One region of the Serratia sp. L9 genome, then DNA from elsewhere that is predicted to be linked to it. Evidence: predicted binding sites of a transcription regulator. Region 1 holds the regulator's gene; each other region holds the start of a gene.
What was found. The regulator CRP, encoded in region 1, controls carbon source genes, mostly activating them, when cyclic AMP is high. The targets are predictions, from matches to a motif close to ATGTGANNNNNNTCACAT.
Positions count from the first base shown of each region.

Region 2: udp (uridine phosphorylase) is a predicted target of CRP. The motif match lies at 4,956-4,973, and genes of this name have one in related genera.
Region 3: ACQ86O_RS13410 (YfcZ/YiiS family protein) is a predicted target of CRP. The motif match lies at 2,292-2,309, and genes of this name have one in related genera.

Region 1 is NZ_CP192591.1:1,542,407-1,550,213, reverse strand. Features, by position in the region: gene ACQ86O_RS07200 (YheU family protein) at 1-29, shown strand, start outside; gene ACQ86O_RS07195 (phosphoribulokinase) at 122-991, shown strand; partial or broken gene ACQ86O_RS07190 (amidohydrolase) at 1,077-2,248, opposite strand; partial or broken gene ACQ86O_RS07185 (MFS transporter) at 2,260-3,377, opposite strand; gene ACQ86O_RS07180 (LysR substrate-binding domain-containing protein) at 3,643-4,551, shown strand; gene ACQ86O_RS07175 (OsmC family protein) at 4,555-4,962, opposite strand; gene crp (cAMP-activated global transcriptional regulator CRP) at 5,344-5,976, shown strand; gene ACQ86O_RS07165 (YccS/YhfK family putative transporter) at 6,033-7,807, shown strand, end outside.
Region 2 is NZ_CP192591.1:758,463-766,269, forward strand. Features, by position in the region: gene ACQ86O_RS03610 (OprD family outer membrane porin) at 1-1,095, opposite strand, end outside; gene ACQ86O_RS03615 (histidine phosphatase family protein) at 1,435-2,223, opposite strand; partial or broken gene ACQ86O_RS03620 (DedA family protein) at 2,522-3,050, opposite strand; gene ACQ86O_RS03625 (tyrosine-protein phosphatase) at 3,133-3,915, opposite strand; gene udp (uridine phosphorylase) at 4,069-4,830, opposite strand; gene ACQ86O_RS03635 (dienelactone hydrolase family protein) at 5,225-6,061, shown strand; gene fsa (fructose-6-phosphate aldolase) at 6,096-6,761, opposite strand; gene ptsP (phosphoenolpyruvate--protein phosphotransferase) at 6,875-7,807, opposite strand, start outside.
Region 3 is NZ_CP192591.1:2,832,039-2,839,845, forward strand. Features, by position in the region: gene ACQ86O_RS13400 (flotillin family protein) at 1-212, shown strand, start outside; gene fadL (long-chain fatty acid transporter FadL) at 704-2,038, opposite strand; gene ACQ86O_RS13410 (YfcZ/YiiS family protein) at 2,446-2,742, shown strand; gene fadI (acetyl-CoA C-acyltransferase FadI) at 3,037-4,356, shown strand; gene fadJ (fatty acid oxidation complex subunit alpha FadJ) at 4,346-6,511, shown strand; gene sixA (phosphohistidine phosphatase SixA) at 6,905-7,387, shown strand; gene smrB (endonuclease SmrB) at 7,440-7,807, opposite strand, start outside.

The DNA of each region.
Region 1 (7,807 bases):
AGATCCGTGCCGGGCAGGAAGAAATTTAGTCGCAATCCGGCCTATGACTGGCGCAAAAAATCAGGTAACAATGCAGTATTGCTAACTCACGCGCACAGTTAATACGGAGTGACACCCCATCATGTCTGCCAAACATCCCGTTATCGCGGTGACCGGTTCGAGCGGAGCTGGCACCACCACCACCAGCCTGGCGTTCCGCAAGATTTTCCAACAGCTGAATCTGCGGGCGGCCCAACTGGAAGGTGATAGCTTCCACCGCTACACCAGACCTGAAATGGATGCGGCAATCCGTAAAGCACGCGATATGGGTCGCCATATCAGCTATTTCGGCCCGGAAGCTAATGACTTTGGCCTGCTTGAGCAGAGTTTTATCCAATACGGCAAGAACGGCACTGGCCGTTCACGCAAATACCTGCACACCTACGATGAAGCGGTACCTTATAACCAGGTGCCTGGCACCTTTACCCCCTGGGAACCTCTGCCTGCGCCGACGGATGTGTTGTTCTACGAAGGGCTGCATGGCGGCGTGGTGGCCGAGCAGATTGACGTGGCCAAACATGTGGATCTGCTGGTCGGCGTGGTGCCCATCGTTAACCTGGAGTGGATCCAGAAACTGATCCGCGATACCGGCGAGCGCGGCCACTCCCGCGAGGCGGTGATGGATTCTGTAGTCCGTTCAATGGAAGATTACATCAGCTACATCACACCACAGTTTTCACGCACCCACATCAACTTCCAACGCGTTCCTACGGTCGATACCTCTAACCCGTTTGCCGCCAAAGCCATCCCCTCTCTGGACGAAAGCTTTGTGGTTATCCACTTCCGTGGATTGGATCAGATTGATTACCCCTACTTGCTGGCGATGCTGCAAGGGTCATTTATCTCGCATATCAATACGCTGGTAGTGCCTGGCGGCAAAATGGGATTGGCGATGGAGCTGATCATGGCACCGCTGGTGCAGCGCTTGTTAGAAGGCAAGAAGATCGAATAATCCCCCACACCGTGGTCTTTCAAGCTGTAACGTGAAGCCTGGAGGGTACAGGCGCGGTTAGGGATCACCACCGCGCCCGTGTTAATCAGCCCATCAGCAGATGGTGAATAAAACCAACGTGCAGCTTCACGCCAATCTGCAATGCCGCTTCATCGAGCTTAAAGCGTGGATTATGCACACCGTAAGTCGCACCTATCGCCTCATTGCCGCTGCCGATAAACAGGAAACAGCCGGGCACTTTCTCCTGATATGACGAGAAATCCTCACTGCCAAACATCGCGCTAGTCAATTCCCGCAATGCCTGCGGCCCCACGGCTTCTGCCACCACCTTACGCGCAATGCTGCAGGCATCGGGATGGTTATTGCCGATGGTATAGCCGCGCGTCCAGTCAATCTTGTAGCCTGCCTCATGCGCCTGGCAGATCCCAGCAACGGTCTGTTCGACCAAACGTGGCACTTGCTCCCGCACTTCCGGGCTATGGGTACGCAGGGTTCCGGCCAGCCGAGCGCTGTCTGGAATAACGTTATAGCTATCACCAGCCTGAAAGGTCGCCACCGTCAACACCGGCGCATTTAACGGGTTCAGCTTGCGCGCCACAATCTGCTGCAATGCGGTGACCACCTCCGCACCAATAGGGACCGGATCGATACACAGATGCGGCATCGACCCGTGCCCCCCTTGCCTTGTAGCACAATGTCGAAGTTATCGCTGGAACCGCTGAATACGCCCTGTTTTATCGCCACTTCACCGGTAGGGAAATTGGGCAGTACATGCAGGCCGAAGATCATTTTCACGCCATCCAGAACGCCCAGATCCACCAGTTGCTGGGCACCTCCCGGCGGGACTTCCTCGGCATGCTGGAAGATAAAGCGTACCGACCCCTGCAGTTGTGATTGCAACTGGCACAGCACGCTGGCGGCACCCAACAACATGGCGCTATGGGCATCGTGGCCGCAAGCATGCATCACCCCTGGCCTGGTCGAGCAGAAAGATTCGTCGCTTTCTTCCTGAATGGGCAACGCATCAATATCGGCACGCAAGGCGTAACATGGCCCTGGGGCCATACCGGTTAATTCAGCGACCACGCTATTGGGGGTTGGGCGGGTTATCTTCAACGGGCCAAAACTGGCCAGTTGTGCAGCAATATAATCGGCGGTCTGCGCCTCTTGGAAGGACAACTCCGGGTTGGCATGCAAATGACGGCGCCATTGCACTACCTGCTGTTCCACGCTGGCGATCAGCCTTTCAATGTTCATTTTCACACTCCTTAATTCAATGCCGGTTGGCGTGGCTTGCCAGCCAACGGCAGGATCACCAGCCCGGAAACCACCATAGCCAGTGCTAAAAAGATAAAGGTTGTCATATAGTCGTGACTGAGAGTGATCAAATACCCCATGGCGATCGGGGCGACAAAACCCCCCAATGTCCCGCCGGTATTGATCAGCCCCATCGCGGCTCCCATCACTTCCGTAGGCAGGCGCTTCATAGGCAGAGTAAACACCGTGACGAACGACGCCATCAGGAAGATATAGCCGAGGAACAGGAACAGGCTGGCGGCCAGCGCCGACTCGCTGGTAAACACCAGCCAAATGCACAGTGCGCTGAGTAAAGAGCTGAAAAAGATAACCAGGGGCTCACGCCCTTGCAGATAGCGCCCCACCAGCCAGCCGGTGCCGAGCGAAGAGATCCAGATCCCCAAACCGCCGGCGGCCACCACCATGCTGGAAATGCCAATCGGCATTCCACGCTGCTGGACCAGGAATTTCGGCAGCCATGCCATCAGGCCGTATGAAGGGATGTTGATGCAAAAGATCGCCACAAACAGCAGCAGGACAATCGGGCTTTTCAGCAAGGCTTTATAAGTGACTCCCGCCGCTCCCGGCTGAGCACGTTCCGCCTGAGGGGGTTAGGCACCAGCCACAGGATGCAGGCTGCAATCACAAAGGCCAGCAGGCCAAGGGCTGAGAACGAACCGCGCCAACCGATATGATCCAGGCAGTACACCGCCACCAGCGGCCCAAGGGTCATCGCCAACCCGGCGGAGGAAAGCAGAATAGATTGCGCAAACGTCCGCTCTTCCAGCGGGAAATTCGCCACCACCGCCTTGGCGCAGGAACATGGATAACCGGAATGGCCAATGCCGGACAGGAAACGGAAGGTGACCAGCAGCCCCAGGCCGAAGCCCAACACGCCGAAGCACAGGGCAAATCCCCCTAGCAACAATAGCGAGCTGCACAACACCTTCTTAAAGCCAAAGCGGTCATTAAGCCAACCCGCCGGTATCTGGAACAGCGAATACGCCAGGAAAAACATGCCGGTGATATAACCCAGCTGTTCCGCCTGCAAATTAAACTCACGCTCGATGGGCAACAGTGCAAAACCCATCACGGTTTTATCGATGTAAACCACGACATAACCTACAAACAGCAAAAAAATCATCAGTGAACGATTTTTCATCGCTGATATTCCTTTAAGTTATCACCCAGGTAAGCCTCCGGCAGGGCAGGCGTATTATGATAGTGTGATCTGAATCACTTTATATTTTTAATAACAATCACTTATATCAACAACATCGAAACTAGCGGCTTTTTAATGGCGGCATAAGATACAATTTTGTAAGGGGTGATACTTTTTACTGATAGGGACAGGAATGCGCTACTTACCGAAGTTACAGCAGCTAAAGGTATTCCAGCAGGTGATCCGCAGCGGCAGTATTCGCGGGGCTGCGCGTGCGCTGGGGCAATCTCAACCGGCGGTGAGCCGTACCATCCGCGAACTGGAACAGATCCTGGAAACCCAATTGATCATTCGCAGCAGCCAGGGGATGACGCTGACCGAAACTGGCCGGGCATTTGCCCTGCGGATGCAGTTGATTCTGGAAGAATTACAACGTGCCGCCGACGAGATCCAGCAGTTGAACCAGCATTCGCAAGGCAGCGTGGCTATCGGTTGCTCTTCTTTATTGGCACTCACGGTATTACCCGCACTGGTCGAAGACTTTAAACAGCCGTTCCCGCAGGCCAATGTGCTGATCCGCGAGGCGCAGCTTTCCACCTTGCTGCCCGCCCTGCGCGAAGGGCGTCTGGATTTTGCCGTAGGCACCGTAAGCCAGGAGCTACCCCTGGAAGATTTGGTTCGCGAACCGCTGTTCAGCGCATCATTTTGCATCATCGCCCGCCAGGGCCATCCGCTGGGACAGGCGACATCGCTTGATGAGCTTTGTGAGGCCAAATGGTTATTACCGGAAACTGATATGGGGTATTACCAGCAACTGCAATCGGTGCTCGGCTCGTTCTATCAGCAATTGATCCACGCGCCTATACGTTCAGACTCGGTGGTATGTGGGTTGAATATGGTTATGCAGACCAACTATCTGACCATCGTGGCACGGGCGATGAGTGCGCCGTTTAATTTGCAGCACCAACTGGTGACGTTACCTATCGACAGCCTGCCGCAGGCACAGTATTGCGTGTTGTATTCGCAGAAATCGCCACTGACCGTAACGGCGCGGCGATTTCTGGATTTATTGCGCCTTCATTGCCAGCGCTACGCCTGGTAAGGCTCAGGCTACTTCGCGGATTTCAAAGCTGTGGGTGATGTTGGCAGCTTTGCCCAGCATCAGCGAAACGGAGCAGTACTTCTCGGCAGAAAGGTCAACCGCGCGCTCTACAATCTTATAGGTCAGCCCTTTGCCGCTAACAATAAAATGCAGGTTGATATGGGTAAACAAACGAGGGGCTTCCTCACGACGCTCAGAGGTCAGCTTCACCTCGCAATCACGAACGTCGTTACGGCCTTTTTGCAAAATAGCCACCACATCGATGGCGCTGCAACCGCCTACGGACATCAACACCATCTCCATTGGGCTGGGTGCTTTATCACCAGCGTTTCCATCCATCAAAATCTGATGGCCAGACGCAGATTCACCCAAGAATGTCAGTCCTTCCACCCACTTAACTCTTGCCTGCATTTTGTACACTCCGGTTAATTTCTCAAAAACAGGGTACGCTTTCGTATAGAAACTGGCAACGGAACCTGACGCTAATCATGCTGAAGCGAGACAACACAAGACACCCGCCTCACTCTGTGCTACAAACAGAGCCGCAACAACTCTTTCCAGGTCACCGATTTCAGGGAAATGTCCAAGGAAAGGCCCCTATATTGGTATGTTAACAGAATGTAGCTTGCAGCACTTCGCGCAAGTTAATATGCTAGAGCACAAGCGTATTTCTATAACACGCCTCAAAACCTGTTGATAGCCACAACTAAAACCCCAGGCTATAAGCACGTTTTACAGGGAACTCTGACCCCTGTGATACAAGGCAGCGATAACAACAGAGGATAACAGCGAATGGTTCTCGGCAAACCGCAAACAGACCCGACTCTTGAATGGTTCCTGTCTCATTGTCATATCCACAAATATCCATCAAAGAGTACGCTGATTCACCAAGGTGAAAAGGCCGAAACGCTTTACTACATCGTGAAAGGCTCCGTTGCGGTGCTGATTAAAGATGAAGAAGGTAAAGAGATGATCCTGTCCTACCTTAACCAGGGGGATTTCATCGGCGAGCTTGGATTATTTGAAGAAGGCCAGGAACGTAGCGCCTGGGTAAGGGCAAAAACGGCCTGTGAAGTGGCTGAAATTTCCTACAAGAAATTCCGCCAGTTGATCCAGGTTAACCCGGATATTCTGATGCGCCTGTCCGCTCAGATGGCAAACCGCCTGCAAATTACCTCAGAGAAAGTGGGTAACCTCGCCTTCCTTGATGTTACCGGCCGCATCGCGCAAACCTTGCTGAACCTGGCAAAACAGCCTGATGCCATGACTCACCCAGATGGCATGCAGATCAAGATCACCCGCCAGGAAATTGGCCAGATCGTCGGTTGTTCACGTGAAACCGTTGGTCGTATTTTGAAGATGCTCGAAGATCAGAATCTGATTTCCGCTCACGGCAAAACCATTGTCGTGTACGGTACACGTTAATCCCTGAAGAAGCGGCGCATCAATGCGCCGTTTTTTTGCCTGCTGAATAGCAAACCATGTGGCGCCGCCTGATTTACCACCCGGAAGTCAACTATGCACTGCGCCAAACGCTGGTGCTGTGTTTACCGGTGGCTTTTGGCCTGCTGATTGGTAACCTGCAATTGGGCATGATGTTCTCGCTGGTTCCCGCCTGCTGTAATATCGCCGGGCTGGATACGCCTCATAAACGCTTTTTCAAACGCCTGATGGTTGGCGGTTCGCTATTCGCCATCAGCAGCATTTTGCTGCAACAGGCTCTGCTTTGGCACCTCCCACTCCCCTTACTGATGCTGGTTATGGCGCTGCTGCTTGGTGTCAGTGGTGAAATTAGCCCACTGCATGCCCGCCTGCTGCCTGCAGCACTGGTTGCCGCCATCTTCTCTCTCAGCATGGCCGGTACCGTCCCGATATGGCATGCCCCCTTGCTGTATGCCGTAGGCACCGCCTGGTACGGGCTGTTTACCTGGTTCTGGTTCAAATTGTGGAAAGAGCAGCCGATGCGCGAATCCCTGAACCAGCTCTATCGGCAGCTAGCCGACTATTTTGAAGCCAAATACTCGCTGCTGACTCAACACACCGATCCAGAAACTGCTCTGCCACCGCTGCTGCAACGCCAGCAGAAAGTGATGGACCTGATTAGCCTGCTGTATCAGCAGCTCAACTTTCTGCCCCATACCAATAATCTGGAGCAAAAACGCCTGCGCCGCACTTTCCAGGTAGCGCTCGATCTGCAGGAGCACATTACCGTCAGCCTGCATCTGCCGGAAGAAGTGCAAAAGCTGGTTGAGCAGAGCCAGGCCGAAGCAATTATCCGCCGTAACGCCCAGGTGATCGCGGCACGCCTGCGCATAGTGGCCGACGATATTCTCTATCATCGGCACTCTGCCCGTTTCAGCATGAAGAACGAGCTGGCCGCGCTGGAGAAAGTGGCCGCTCAGCATGCCGATAATCCGGTTGGTCAGTTCTGTTATTATCACTTCAGCCGCATAGCGCGCCTGCTGCGCACCCAGCACCCGCTGTATCGCCGCAACCTGATGGCCAACCAGACACGCCTGCCGTTCTGGCCTGCGGTAGCCAGCTACCTGTCGTTTAAATCCAACGCCCTGCGTAATGCGGCCCGGCTAGGGGTGATCTTGGCGGTAGGCAGCAGCCTGGGCATGATTTTCAACCTGCCGAAACCCTATTGGATCTTACTGACCATCATGCTGGTCAGCCAGAACGGCTATAACGCCACACGGGTAAGGATCCAGCACCGTGCGCTCGGTACGCTGGCCGGGCTGGTGATTGCCGCCGGGCTGTTACAACTGCAACTGCCAGAGAATGTAACGCTGAGCATCATGCTGGCAATGACTCTGGCGGCCTATCTGATCTTGCGTAAGAACTACGGGTTGGCGGTAATGGGGTTCACCGTTACGGCGGTCTACACGTTGCAAATATTGGCACTCGACGGCAGCCATTTCCTGATCCCCCGGCTGATCGACACCCTTATTGGTTGCGTGCTGGTGTTTGGCGGCACCATCTGGCTATGGCCCCAGTGGCAGAGTGGCCAACTGCGTAAAAACGCCCATCAGGCGCTGGAGCAAGAACAGACGGCATTGCGTTTGCTGCTCAAAGAACAGGAACCGGACGCCACCCAGTTGGCCTATGCGCGTATGCAGGTCAATCAGGCGCACAATGCGCTGTTTACCTCGCTCAATCAGGCGATGCAGGAACCGGGGTTTGAATCGGACTATCTGGCAGATATGCGGCTGTGGATCACGCATAACCAGTTTATTGTCGAACACCTGAATGC
Region 2 (7,807 bases), 780 kb from region 1:
GCTGAATTGACCCACGTTGCCTGCCAACCCGGCGGTGAATTCAGGAGTAAAGCGGTACTCCGCCAGAGCGGCCAGCATGGTTTCCCCATCGCGCATATAGTCCTCACCGGCATAGGCCATCGAGGTAAAAGTCCCCCGGGAGTTCTTGGACATATGGCGCGGATAAAACCCGAGCTCACCGTCCCCCTTTGGCGCCCGCGTGTGGGCAACGCCAAGTTTGACGCTCCAGAGCGGCTCCTGCCATTTGGCATCCAGAGCATAGTGGTTAGCGTGACGATCGAAGTTACGCTTGCTCAACGCCATTTCTTTATAGTCATCCAATGCCTGAGTGGTATAAATCTGGCTGCCCAGACTGAGGTTTTCATCGGGCTTGTACGCCAGGCGCAGGATCTGGCGGCGAAGGTAGCCCTGCGATTCACCGTAGGCCAATTGGCCATTAAACATTTTGTTCTCATAAGCCAGTTCGCCACTGGCAAGATGGTTGATGTAACGCCCGTCATTGGTCTGCAGACGCAAGCTATCCGGGGAATTGCGATCCATGGATCGTTCAACATAGGCCCCGCGCAAAGCAAGCCCGGCACCTGCCACCCCGCCGGACCATCCCAGGTAAGTCGTAGGAGAAAGACGGGTTGAGTTGGAAATCACGCCATAGTTACGCAACGTTTGCCAACCGCCCTGTGCATTCAGGGCCGCGCCGCCTACATCACCTTTCAACTTGATATAGCGCTGGCCAATCTTGCTGTAACCCGCCGCATTATGTTTGTTATTACCAGGGCCATTGTTGTACAGCACGCCACGGGTATTGAAATAATCACTGGCCCCCAATTTCACCGCACTGTAGTAATCGAGGTTAACGCCGATCGTATCCGCCAGATAGCCGGATTGGTAACCCAGTGCCAGCCCTTGCCCCCAAGCGTTATGCACTTCTTTTGGGTTGGCGGCGTCTTCTTTGAGGTACTTCCAATAGTTTTTTAGTGACAGTTCGGCCTGGCTATCAGTGAAAAATGGTGATTCCAGCAAGCTTGCACCAGCCGCCTGTACGCTAGCGGATAATAGCGAAATAGCGATAAAACAGCATGACGTCGATTTTTTCATTATATTCATCCCCAGAAATAGACCCTATCAATTTCAAGTTGCAGCCAGGCCCCTGGCCACTCATCCCCAGTCACTGACTGGGGTGACAAATCTGTCAGGACAAATCGGTCAGGAACCGATTTGAATGCCGCAAGCGGCAGCCCGTAGGGGAAATCACCAGGATGTGATTTCTCATCGATTTGAACGCGGTGAACAGCGGCCCGTGAGGGGTGAAACCCACGGATGGGTTTCGTCATAGCCGGTAACCACGCTGCAACTTGAAAGACGAATAGGCATAGCTTCGCCTTGCCGGAGTTATCTGATATTACCCCGGGTTATTTATTATTTATAAAGTGAGCGTTACTGAGCTTTATTTATGACTTCTTTTCCTTTGTTGACGTAACTCATATCGCCAATATCAGTTACCTTATATTTGCCATTTTCATAAATAATTTTAACTACCGCCGCGTTGGCCAGCGGTTTATTTTTGTCCGGGTTGTCAGTCAGATCTGAAATCATCATCTGCATTGATAACCCCGAAGAGACCGCCAATATATTTTTATCTCCGCCCTTTATGGCGTCCTGCACCATGCTATTCAATGCACGCTGCATGCGCGTCTTCACCTGCAGGGCATTTTCTGCCTCTTTCTTGTCATCACTCTGACTGATGGCATCCACCATCGGGATAAGCCCTACTTTGCCTTCTTTCATCTGCTGGAACATAACGGCGCCAGAAGCCATCCCCAGTTTTTTCGCAGCCGCGTTGGCCATATCCTCATTAGGCAACCCTTCAAAACCGCCGAATAACATCTCACGTAAATCAGGTAGTTCCGTTACTTTAACCTCTGACTTGCCCATCTCCTTCAGGATCACCTGCATCGTTTCACGCTGGCGACCAGCGTCACTGGTGTAATAACGATCGAAAGGGATCCCCTTCAACCCGGCCCCTAAATAGCGAGCCGTCTCAATCCCGGCTGGCGTCAGTGGCGAATCTGCCCAACCCTGCACCCGATCGTAGGTATTGAGCATGGTTTTACCGTGGCGGGCGAAGTAAATATTGACGCTGTCGGTTTGCTCCGCAGCAACGTTAAAGGCCGATATCGAGGAAAGAGAAAGCACAGAAGCCAATAGCCAGGTTTTAATTTTCATTTGGAATTCCTTAGTGAAAAGTAAATTTCTATACGTTAATTTTTTATTCATCAGCAGATCGTTTGCCAAAATAAGAGCAAAAAAAACCCAAACCCATGACATGTATTTGTCGACGGGTTTGGGTTTTGCCTGTTTATTCACAGTAACAATCCACTTGTTAGGAAAATAACACCGCTATAAAAAGAAAGGAATTAAAAATCTCAAAGAAAAGGAAATTCGTGATCGGATTCTCACTCTATCGTTAATCCGGTTTATATCCGCCGTGTTTCAGGATGCAGAAAATCGGCGGATATAAGGCTCAGCCTAACCACTGGCTGAACCATTTGATGCCAAATGCGCCGGGTGCCAGGATACCGAACGCCCAAACCATGGCCGAGGTTACATTGGCAATCTGGAACGACGTTTGCGGCATGGCGCAGATCCCCCCACCAACGGCACCACCGCACGTAGCGGCCCGAAGAAACGACCAAAGAAGATACCCAGCACGCCCCAGCGCTCAAAAAACGCATGGCCCCGAACCAATAATTGCGGATTACGCGACAGGGGCCACATATGAGCGACACGGCCCTGGTAGTGATAACCCACCCAGTAGGAGAGCCAATCACCAAAAAGGCTCCGGCCGCCGCCGCCGCCCAGATCGGCCAGAAAGCGATACCGCTTTCACCGATCAACGCCCCCAGGGCCAGTAAAATAACCGTGGCAGGCAATAGCAGTGAGAGAAAGGCCAGCGACTCACCAAACGCCAGGAAGAAGATAATCGGTATAGCCCAACCTTCATGCTGGCGCACCACTTCACTCACCCAGTGAATAACGTCATTGAGGGTCACATGCATGCTCCTTTAGAGAAAAAACGCCTCCAAGGATACGCAATACCCGCCTTCACTGGTTAAACTCTGGCTAAACAAATCATCATTCCAGATAGAACGCCTGCAGCACTTCTCGCTGGCTTTGCCCCAAACCGTATTCGGCCTCCAGCCAACGATCAGGGGTGCCGTATTGCTGCCGAATGCAGCCCAATGCGGTCATCAGGAACTCTTCGCGAGCACTCAATACCTGAGCAAACTGCGCCAACGCCGGGGCATTCAAGCGAACGGAAAGCTGATCCAACATATGTTCACGGAAGGTCGCCAGCGTGGTTTCAGTCAGCAGATAGTCTTCAACTACCGTAGCCTCATCTGCCCCCAACGCGAACAGTACCAGTGCCGACCCCACCCCGGTACGATCTTTGCCCACTGCACAGTGCTGCACAATCGCTCCCCCTTCAGGCTGCACCAACAGATGCGCCAGTTGGCGGTAGGCCCCGTTGTTGAACGGCAGGCGGCGATACAGCTCCAGCATAAATGCCTGTGCATCAAACCCGGCCAGCGTCTCACTGGTGAGTTTTTCCAGGTTGGCATTCACTTCATTGCTGAGGGGATTGGCCGGTACATGGTGATAATCCACGCCCTGCCATAACACATCTGGTTTGGCCTGCACTTCATCAGCATCGCGGTAATCCAGCACCGAACGCACCGGCACTCCCGCCAGGAAACTGCAGTCATTTTCTGTCAGGCGTTCCAGAGAGCCGGAACGGAACAGCAGCCCGCGTTTGATACGGCGGCCATCGGCCACGCTGTTACCGCCTAAATCGCGGAAGTTGATACCGCCATCAAGCGGCGCTAACGAAGGATGGAGCAAGATCTGAGCGGTCATAGACGTCCTCATATTTACTGTCTTGGGATATGCCGCCACGCTGGCCGACAAGGGAAAAATGGCTGCCGACAGCATGACGCAGATGAGTACAACCGTAACAGATTACAACCGAATGGCGAAACGGGCCGTCAGACAGCCCGTTATTGGCAGGAATTACAGCAGACGACGAGCTGCTTCTACCACGATTTGAACCGCCTGGCTCTCGGTCTTTTTCATGGTTTCCGCATTCGGGATCTCTTGCTGGGTACGGTTGACAATCACACCGGCCACCATCCCCGCACGCAGGCCCTGGCTGGCACACATGGTCAGCAGGGTGGCGGATTCCATTTCATAGTTCATCACGCCCATGGATTGCCACTCTTCCATCGAACCTTTAAAGCGGCTGACCACACGGCCAGAATAGGTATCGTAACGTTCCTGGCCTGGGTAGAAGGTATCGGATGAGGCGGTGACACCGATATGGGTGGTCGCACCGCTGGCCTTGGCGGCTTCAACCAGCGCCGTGGTACAGGCGAAATCGGCCACCGCCGGGAATTCCATCGGGGCAAAGTGGAGGCTGGCACCATCAAGACGCACTGCCGCAGTCGTCACCAGAACATCACCGACATTGATATTGGCCTGAATAGCGCCGGTGGTGCCGATGCGCAGGAAGGTGCGGATACCCAGTTGCGCCAGTTCTTCGACGGCGATAGAGGTCGATGGGCCACCAATACCGGTGGAGCAGACGATAACCGCTTTGCCATCCAATTCTGCACGCCAGGAGGTAAATTCGCGATGGGAAGCCAGGTGTACCGGGTTTTCCATCAGCTTGGCAATTTTCTCTACACGCTGCGGATCACCAGGGACGATGGCAAGCGTTGCCCCTTGTAAATCGTTTTTAGTGAGACCGAGGTGGAAAACGTCAGACTGAGACATGGGAGACTCCTCATGGATGCTGTTTTTTATGGGAGGAACAAAAAAGTACTCTACTGAAAAGTGCACCAAAATTTCGTGATTAACATCACTATGAGCAAAGAAACAAAAGGGAATCTACATTATTTTTGTGATCATAATCACAATTAACAATTCATTGCACCCAGGTTCACGACAAGTCTAGTCGAGGATCCTTTTGCAGACCGTGCGGACCAGCCTATAACCGGCCAAACCCCAGCCATAATACGGTAAAAACGCAGTAAAAATGCTGCCAAGCCAGATAATTAGCCATTCTTTGCAGACTTGGCTGAAAATCCGCCATCCGGTGCCAATACGCGGTAATCTTGCCTATAGTTAAGCTCAGTCGCGCTTTTCTCTATATCGCATGGAGCCTGCAATGAAAACCGAACAAGAGATGACATTAAAACAGGCCAAAGGGGGATTCACCCCGGCCGTAGCCCCATTGGCAACCTCAACCATCCTGACCGATGAACATGACATTCATGTCGGGGAAACCACCATCCCTTCACAAGGGGATGACTTACCAGCCTATATCGCCAAACCGGCCAATCACCAGGGGCCACTCCCGGTCATTTTGGTGGTGCAGGAAATCTTTGGCGTACATGAACACATTCAGGATCTGTGCCGCCGCCTGGCAAAACAGGGCTATCTGGCGATCGCCCCAGAGCTCTATTTCCGCCAGGGGGATGCCAGGGATTACAGCGAAATCAGCGAACTGATGCTGAAACTGGTGAGTAAAGTCCCGGATAGCCAGGTGCTGGCGGATTTGGATCACGCCGCGCATTGGGCAACGCGCCACGGCGGTGATGCCAGCAAGTTAGCTATCACCGGATTCTGTTGGGGTGGGCGCATTACCTGGCTGTATGCTGCGCATAACCCACAGCTCAAGGCGGCAGTGGCCTGGTACGGCAAACTGGTGGGTGAGAAAACGCTGAACTCGCCGAAACACCCGGTTGATATTGCCACCCATCTTTCCGCGCCGGTGCTTGGCCTGTATGGCGGCCAGGATAGCAGTATTCCGCAGGAGACGGTGGAAACCATGCGCCAGGCGATCCGCGCGGCCAACGCCGATGCAGAAATCGTGGTATATCCGCAAGCTGGCCATGCGTTCCATGCCGATTACCGCCCAAGTTATGACGCCGAAGCTTCAACCGACGGTTGGCGGCGCATGTTGGAATGGTTCACCCAGCACGGTGTCGTGGGTGTGAAGTAAAACTCAGGGGCAGCGATTGCCCCTGTTGCCTTGATTAGCCCAGCGTCAACGCGCCAAACGCGCCGCGCCAGTCGCACTCAAACTTCTCCACTGCCGCCTGCACGGCCGGGGCGCTGATAAACTGTTCTGCCACATCCAGCGGCAGAGTAATGGCTCCGCAACCCGCCAACAGGCAGTCCAAAGCCTGACGCGGCGTTTTAAAGCTGGCGGCAAGCACCTTGGCCTGTGGAGCATGCATTTCCAGCAATCGCTGTAGTTCCTGCACGGTTGCGATACCGCTACCGCCCTGCGCATCCACCCGGTTAACGTAGGGAGCCACGTATTCCGCCCCGGCCAGGGCGGAAAGTAACCCTTGTGCCGCCCCGTAGACCGCCGTACCCAACGTTGGGATCCCCATCCCCCGCAGTATCTTGATGGCCGCCAACCCTTCGGTGGTAACCGGCACTTTGACCACCAGGCCGCTAACCCGCTGGTTGAGCATGACCGCCTCTTCCACCATCTGGTCGGCCGTAGCAGCCAGCACTTGGGCAAACAACTTCCCTTCTCCGCCCAACGCATCGCGCAGCGCCGGTAACACTTCCCATAACGAGGTGCGTGATGCAGCCACAATGCTTGGGTTGGTTGTCACCCCTTGCAATGGCAATACTCGCGCCAGGCGCTTCACCGCATGGATATCAGCGGTATCCAGATAGAGTTCCATGATGACTCCTTAAGACCAAGATGAAGGGGCAGTGGCTCGATATCTGCTCGTAACCAGCCCCCTCTCCTTCGGGGAGAGGGGGCACAGATATCACCACCGCACCCAGAATAGGATCACAGTTCCAGCTCAAGTTTGAGCAACGCTTCCACCTGCTGGGCAGAGGCCGCATTTACCAAAGCATCCCGGAAACCTTCGTGCATAATGCGCCGCGCCAGTTTGGAGAAAATACGCATATGCTGATCCCCGGCGGCATGTTTATTGAGGGTCAGCATGATGACAAACTGCGCTTCCTCGTCACCCCAGGTTACCGGTTGTGCCAGCTTGGCAACGCTGATGGTGGACTGTTCAATATGTTCGGATTTGGTATGCGGGATGGCGAAACCAAAGCCCAATCCAGTGGAAAATACGCTTTCACGGGCCCATAAATCGGCCGCCAGTTTGCGTGGATAGCGGCAACGCCCGGCCAGCAGCAGGTTATCCGCCATGCCTTTGATCACCTCTTCCTTGCTGCGCCAGTCGGCGCCCAGGGCAATGCACTCCGGCGTGATCAACGGCGCATCGCGTTGTTCCATGCGGAACTGCGCCAGTAAATGCTCCACTTCCAATGACGTGCGACAAGCCATCGCCCGGTTCAGTAACAAGCGGCATTCGCGGCTGTCGAGCTTGGCAAGCCTGGTTTTGGTGGCGGCAATGGAAGGCGCACTCATGCTGATCTCATCCAGCCCCATCCCCACCAGCAGCGGCAGCACCGAACCTTTGGCTCCCAGCTCACCACACAGGCCAATCCATTTGCCATGACGATGAACTTCACGCACCGCGTGATCCAGACCACGCAGGAACGCCGGGTTCAGGCTGTTGTAGTGTTTGATAACCTTGGCATTATCGCGATCTACGGCCAGCAGATACTGCGTCAGGTCGTTGCTGCCGATGCTGAAGAAATCAATCTCTTCACAGCATTGGTCGATGATAAACAGCACTGAAGGCACTTCCAGCATGATGCCGAGCGGGATTTTTTCATCGAAAGGGATCTGCCCGGCACGCAGCGA
Region 3 (7,807 bases), 1.3 Mb from region 1:
CTGCGCTCTCTTACCGCACACACGCACCGATTATTGATTCCCTGCTGCAAGAAATCGGTATTAATGGCAGCTCCCTGCAAGCGCTGACTGCCGCTTTGCCCCAGGTGCAACCTGTTGCCGCTGTGTCGGTGCCAGAAGAAAACGTGGAGAAAATAACTGAGTCATTTGAACCCTCGGTGGAGCACGGCATCACAACGGTAAATCTTGCCTGATTTGCAGATAGAGTCAGGTTGCAGAAATTTGAGGCCCATGATGTTTCATGGGCCTTTTATGTTGCTATCGTTTCACGGTAAGTTTTTAGGTAACGGGTTGTTTTAACAGATTTAAGCACGTTATTTTTTGAGCCTGCCCGTTATAGTGTGTAACGGTCCGCCTATTAAAGGTGACCGTTTAGAGGGGCACTGCACTCGATAACAGAACGGCCCATCGCCAACCGCAGTTCCGGATCGCCCGATAAATCACTTCTCGCATTGAGTCGCCTGTCGGAACACGCTGTTGAGCGATTCGAAGATAGTATTATTGTGGTTATTTCAATGGGTTATAACGCGGCTAGCCAATGATTTATAGGGTTTCCGTTCTTTTATACCGCTGGTTTATTATGGGTAGCTGGCCGTGATCCTGATAATAAAACTATGTCCGGGGCTGTACTCATCCCATAAAAAAAGCGCCTCGGAAGGCGCTTTTCTGCATTCAGGAAAAGTAATCAGAACTTGTAGTTGAAGCCAGCGCCATACAACCAGGCTTTACCTTCAGATTGGAAAGTGTATGGGCCTTCGTTAATCGTCACCTTCTGACCGTGCATGTAGGAAATACCTACGTCAACAGAAGCATCTTTGTTGAAGGCGTAAGTCGCCCCTGCGCTCAGCCAGGTACGGTCCTGATCCGGGATTGAGATCGAACGGTTTTCTGCTGGTACTGGGCTGTCATCGAAGGCGATACCGCCACGGAAGGTCCAGTTATCGTCGTAGAAGTAGGTGGTACCTAACGCGATACGGTAAGCGTCACGGAAGCCTTCATGCTTCTGGAACAGCGTATTGCCATTGTTGTCAGTTGCTCTCAGCTCTTGGAACTGGCTCCAACTGGTGTAGGCCATGCTGTAGTGGATAGCCCACTGTGGCGCCACTTTGTTGTAACCGGAGATCTCCCACATTTCTGGCAGATTCAGCGTCAGAGCCCCTGGGACGGTATTACCATCGGTACCGGTTGGCAGGCCAAACTGACCAAGAAGGCCGTTGTAAGCGGAAGGCAGGCTGCTGCGGTAATCACCTTCAAAATCAATTTTGATTTCTGAACGATAGGTTAAGCCGTAACGGTTATTATCATCCACTTGATACAGGATACCCGCGTTCCAGCCATAGCCCCATTCGTTGCCCTCTAGGTGGGAAATCTGAGTATCTGATGGCATTGCAGCAATTGCTGCGGCTTGCTGGGGCGTTAATTTCCCTGTCTGGCTCCCTTGTTTTGCCAGTATTAATGGCAAGTCACCAGCGTAGCGCTCAATTTTGGCTTTGGCATAAACCGCATCGAACCCCAGACCGAAGCTGAAGTGCTGGTTTAAACGGTAAGCAGCACTCAGGTTGAGGTTGGCGGTGGTGAGGTCAGTAGTGCCGCCAACAGAGCCTGCCGGGTAGCTGTTACTGTATTCAGTAGCCAGACCGTAGTTGCTGGTCACAGAAGCACCAATCGCCCACTGGTCATTCAGCGGCTGGATATAGTGCAGGTTCGGTACCCAGGCCGTTGGCGCGATATTTTTCGCATTCAGGCTCTGGCCCGTAGGTGACGTGCCGCTGATATCAACATCAGGGTCGATAAATACAGCGCCAGCTGTCAAAGAAGGGCGGTCAAACATCATCATGGTCGCTGGGTTACGACTGCCTGAGGCCGCGGTATCCGCCATTGCGCCTTCGCCAGAATAGGCTCGCCCTAAACCCACTGCCGAGAACTCGTTCAGCTGGAATCCTGCGGCGTACACGTTTGAAGAAATAATTGCCACTGCAGCTGCGAGAGCTGATTTAGTGAATAGGTTTTTCTGGCTCATGACCAAAACCTCATTTTATGTGTTTATTATTTAAACAATGTTACATAACGTAACATGGAGCGCGCGATTGTAGGGTCCGTTATCATTCTGACAAATCAGACCAGTGGCTGAATTATAGGTCTGACCTGTTAAAATGTTGCAAGTTTGTTTTTGATATATTTCTAAATTGATATCAAAAAGGAGATCTGCATAACAAAAACCTACTGGTTAATAACAAAATTCTTACTGTTCATTAGCAGGTGACGATTTTTAACTGTGATATCCATCACTTAAAACGCCTACAGAAAGTATGGCTAGTGCTTGGCAAGTTCGGAGAGTAAAATAAGCAAAGAATTTTGTTTATTTGCGCCAGATCATAAATGGCTATTTGGGCGAGCTTAATCGCGGCCCGTGAGGAGACTTCAATTATGTCAGATGCAATTAATAAGTGCAGCGCTCAAGAAACTGCTGTTTGCTGCTGTGTGGATGTCGGCACCGTGATGGATAACACCGACTGCACCGCTTCCTACAGCCAGGTATTTGCAAATCAGCAGGATGCAGAGCAAACCTTGGCGGCCCTGTCTGAAAAAGCGCGGAGCGTGGAATCTGATCCTTGTGACATCAGCAGTAGCATTAAACCGGTTGACGGTGGCGTGCAACTGGATATCGATTTCACTTTTGCCTGCCAGGCAGAAACGATGATCTTCCAGCTCGGCCTGCGTTAATCCCAATTCAAACCTGCGCGGTTATCGCTGCGCAGGTTTATACCCGTCATACTTCAAACCGCCTCTTTGTTGGTTGTCCCTCTCACCCGTTGAGTCAACGCATCGGGGATCGTGCGGTTGCCGCCTTGATGCAACGCGAATTATTTTGGTCATATTGCCTCGCCCGAAAGTTGCTCCTGCTCTCAGTTTTCACTTCTGCTGGTTTGCCAAATGTAAACATTTGGTTAACAATGACCTCGTCAGGTCAGACCTCTTTTTGTCCGTTGTAATAACAGCTTCTCTTCAGGAGTGTTTATGAGTAAGGCATTACCGCTGGTTACCCGTCTTGGTGACCGTATCGCCATTGTCCAGGGGTTACGTACACCTTTCGCCAAACAGGCGACCGCTTATCACGGCATTCCTGCAGTCGAACTGGGCAAGTTTGCGGTGAGTGAATTGCTGGCCCGCAGTGGCATCGATCCGGCTTTAATCGAACAACTGGTTTTTGGCCAGGTGGTTCAGATGCCCGAAGCGCCCAATATTGCCCGGGAGATTGTGCTGGGTACCGGCATGAGTGTGCATACCGATGCCTATAGCGTTTCCCGCGCCTGCGCTACCAGTTTTCAGGCGATCGCCAACGTGGCGGAAAGCATCCTGGCTGGCAGTATCAGCGTCGGCATTGCCGGTGGCGCGGACTCTTCTTCCGTGCTGCCAATCGGTGTGAGCAAGGCATTGGCTCGTACGCTGGTGGATGTGAACAAGGCTCGTACATTGCCACAGCGCCTGAAGCTGTTCAGCAGGCTGAAATTGCGCGATTTGATGCCAGTGCCTCCGGCCGTAGCGGAATACTCTACCGGGTTACGCATGGGGGACACCGCCGAGCAGATGGCTAAAACCCACGGTATTACCCGCGAACAACAGGATGCGCTGGCGCACCGTTCCCACCAGTTGGCAGCCAAAGCCTGGGAACAGGGCTTGCTGCACGACGAAGTGATGACCGCCTATGTGCCGCCGTATAAAACGCCTGTCTCTGCAGACAACAACGTCCGTAAAGACTCCAGCCTGGAGTCCTATGCCCGGCTGAAACCTGCTTTTGATCGCAAGCATGGCAGCGTTACCGCCGCCAATAGCACACCGTTGACCGACGGCGCGGCCGCCGTGCTGATGATGAGCGAATCGCGTGCTAAAGCGCTGGGCCTGGAGCCGCTGGGTTACCTGCGCAGCTTTGCCTTTGCCGCCATTGATGTCTGGGAGGATATGCTGCTTGGCCCTGCCTATGCCACTCCGCTGGCGCTGGATCGCGCAGGTATCACTCTGGCCGATCTTACCTTGATTGATATGCACGAAGCCTTTGCGGCACAAACGCTGGCCAACCTGAAAATGTTTGCCAGCACTGAATTTGCCCAACAGAAACTGGGCCGTTCGCAGGCGATTGGTGAAGTCGATATGGAAAAATTCAACGTGTTGGGGGGCTCGATTGCTTACGGCCATCCGTTCGCCGCTACCGGAGCGCGTATGATCATCCAGACGCTGCATGAGCTTAAGCGGCGCGGCGGTGGCCTTGGGCTGACCACGGCTTGTGCTGCCGGCGGATTGGGCGCGGCGATGATCGTGGAGGTGGATAATGAGCTTTGAGAACGCATTACATGAGCAACGTGCCAAACCTTCCGCATTTCATCTGGAGCTTCGCCCGGACAATATTGGTGTTATCACCATCGACGTGCCGGGGGAGAAGGTCAACACGCTGAAGGCCGAGTTTATCGAGCAGATCAACGACGTTCTGCTGAAGGCGCAGCAACTCACCACCCTGGAAGGCCTGGTGATCCTCTCCGGCAAGCCCGATTCTTTTATTGCCGGGGCAGATATCACCATGATTGCTGCCTGCAAAAGTGCCAAAGAGGCCGAGACGCTGGCGAAGAAAGGGCAGAGTACCCTGGCGCAGATTGCCGCTTTCCCTGTGCCTGTGGTGGCGGCTATTCACGGTGCTTGCCTGGGGGGCGGGTTGGAATTGGCGCTGGCGTGCCATAGCCGCGTCTGTTCACTGGATGATAAAACGGCGCTTGGCCTGCCGGAAGTGCAGCTCGGTTTGCTGCCAGGCTCTGGCGGAACCCAGCGTTTGCCACGCTTGATAGGCGCCAGCAAAGCGCTGGATATGATCCTGACAGGTCGGCATATTCGCGCCCGTCAGGCTTTGCGAATGGGGTTGGTGGACGATGCCGTTCCGCAATCCATTCTGCTGCAAACCGCCATTGAGCGGGTTAAGCAAGGCTGGAAATCGCGCCGTACGCTGCCGTGGCAGGAGCGCCTGCTCAACGGCCCGTTGGGCAGAAGCCTGCTGTTCAGCATCGTACGCAAGAAAACCCTGGAGAAAACCCACGGCAACTATCCGGCTGCGGAGCGCATCATTCAGGTAGTGCGCACCGGGCTGGATCAAGGGAGTGGCAGTGGTTATGAAGCTGAAGCCCGCGCTTTTGGTGAGTTAGCGATGTCACCCCAGTCTGGGGCATTACGTAGCCTGTTCTTTGCTTCAACTGCTTTGAAGAAAGAGCGCGGAGGGGATGCCCCGCCGCGCGAACTGCGCCGGGTGGGTGTTCTTGGCGGTGGGCTGATGGGCGGCGGTATCGCTTGTGTTACTGCTACCCGCGGCGGGTTGCCGGTGCGGATAAAAGATGTCAATGAGCAGGGTATCAACCATGCGCTGAAATACACCTGGGATCTGCTGGGCAAGCGGGTACGCAGCAAGCGTATGCGCCCAGCAGAGCGCCAAAAGCAAATGATGCTGATCTCCGGCTCAACCGATTACAGCGGTTTTGAGCGCGTAGATATCGTGGTTGAAGCGGTATTCGAAGAGATTACGCTCAAGCAGCAGATGGTGGCGGATATTGAGCAATATGCCGCGCCGCATACCGTGTTTGCCTCCAACACCTCATCGTTGCCGATCGGCCAGATTGCGGCCAAAGCGGCGCGGCCGCAGCAGGTGATCGGCCTGCATTATTTTAGCCCGGTGGATAAAATGCCGTTGGTGGAAGTGATCCCGCATGCTACCACCAGTGAGGAAACCATCGCTACCACCGTTGCCTTGGCGCATAAGCAGGGCAAGACGGCGATAGTGGTGGCCGACCGCGCCGGTTTTTATGTTAACCGCATTCTTGCTCCTTATATTAATGAGGCAGCGCGCTGCCTGCTGGAAGGGGAACCGATCGAATCGCTGGATAAGGCGTTGGTTGATTTTGGTTTCCCGGTCGGCCCGATCATGCTGCTGGATGAGGTGGGGATCGACGTTGGTACCAAGATTATCCCGATCCTGACGGCGGAGTTGGGGCCGCGTTTTGCCGCCCCGGCAGCCTTCGACGCGGTGCTGAACGATGGCCGTAAAGGGCGCAAGAATGGCCGTGGTTTCTACCTGTACCCGGCAGAAGGCAAATCACGGCAGAAGCGCAAAAATGCGGACAGCAGTATTTATCCATTGCTGGGCATTACCGCCAAAGCGCATCTCCAACCGGCGGTAATAACCCAACGTTGCGTGATGATGATGCTCAATGAGGCGGCTCGTTGCCTGGATGAAGGTGTGATCCGCAGTGCGCGTGATGGGGATATCGGCGCGGTGTTTGGCATCGGCTTCCCGCCGTTCCTCGGTGGCCCATTCCGTTATATGGATGAGCTTGGCGCAGAGAAAGTGGTGAAAACCCTGCAATATCTGCAACAGCAATATGGTGAAAATTTCGCCCCCTGTGAACGCTTGCTGCGTATGGCTCAGCAAGGGGAACGCTTCTATCCGCAGGGCAGTTAGCCAGCATGGCGGCCCGGTTTACGCTACAGTTTGATCAGGGCCGCATTGTGATCGCCATCACTCCTTGCAATAAGGGCAATCCTGGAGTCTGTACAGGAAGGTAGGTGAGGGGTAACGTAGCGAATTGGCAGTGCTACCAAAAATTTCGTGGCAATCTGGTTAAAGTTTAACCCATTGAATCGATTGTTATGTAAGCGATGGATTTGTGTCAGGGCGCAGCTGATGTAAAAAACAGCGTTTTCTTTACGCGAACTTTCAGGCAAAATGCCCGGCCGCCATAAAGAGACGGCGCGTTATCGTATGAAGCTGGCCTGTGCTCTTGAGTACAACTCGGCGATACAGCACGCTCGGCGTTTCTGTATAGCGTTATTTTGTCAACAACAGCGGTGCAATATGCAAGTTTTGATTATGCGTCACGGAGAGGCGGCACTAGAGGCCGCTAGCGATTCGGTAAGGCCTCTTACTGTTTGTGGCCGTGATGAGTCGCGTCAGATGGCGGCCTGGTTGAATACCAAGTCAGTGGATATTGAACGAGTGCTGGTCAGCCCCTATCTGCGGGCCGAACAGACGCTGGATACGGTGCGCGAAGCGTTAACGCTGCCGGAAGGCGAAGAAGTATTGCCTGAACTGACACCGGGCGGTGATGCCGGGCTGGTGAGCTGCTATCTGCAGGCGCTGGCAAAAGAGGGGGTCGGGGCGGTGCTGGTGGTTTCTCATCTGCCGTTGGTCGGCTACCTGGTGGCTGAACTGTGCCCGGGCGAGTGCCCGCCAATGTTTGCGACCTCTGCCATCGCCAATGTCAGCCTGGCTGAAGATGGCAGCAGCGGCAAGTTTGAATGGCAGGTCGGCCCATCGCAGGTGATGGCCAAGGTTTAAAGCAGGTCAGACTGAACAAAAGGGCGATGTCGATCATCGCCCTTTGTCATTTCTACTCCGGCAGGTCTACCAGCAATAATATCGCCGCGTTGCCACCCCATTCTTTAGGGGCCTGGTGAAATGCCAGCACGTCCGGATGCTGCGCCAGCCAAAGAGGGGTTTGCTGCTTGAGGATATGTTTGCCGTGGCCGTGCATCACGCAGGCGCAATGAACGTGTTCGCGCTTGCAGGCAGCGATCATCGCCCCCAATTCTTGCTTGGCTTGCAACTGGGTCAAACCGTGAAGATCGAGAAACAGATCCGGAACGTAATCCCCACGGCGCAACTTTTTCAGTTCATAATGGCTATAGCCGGGGCGCACATAGCGCGTCGGCCCTTCATCATCCAACTGTGGCTGAAATTCGTCGGAAAAATAAAAAC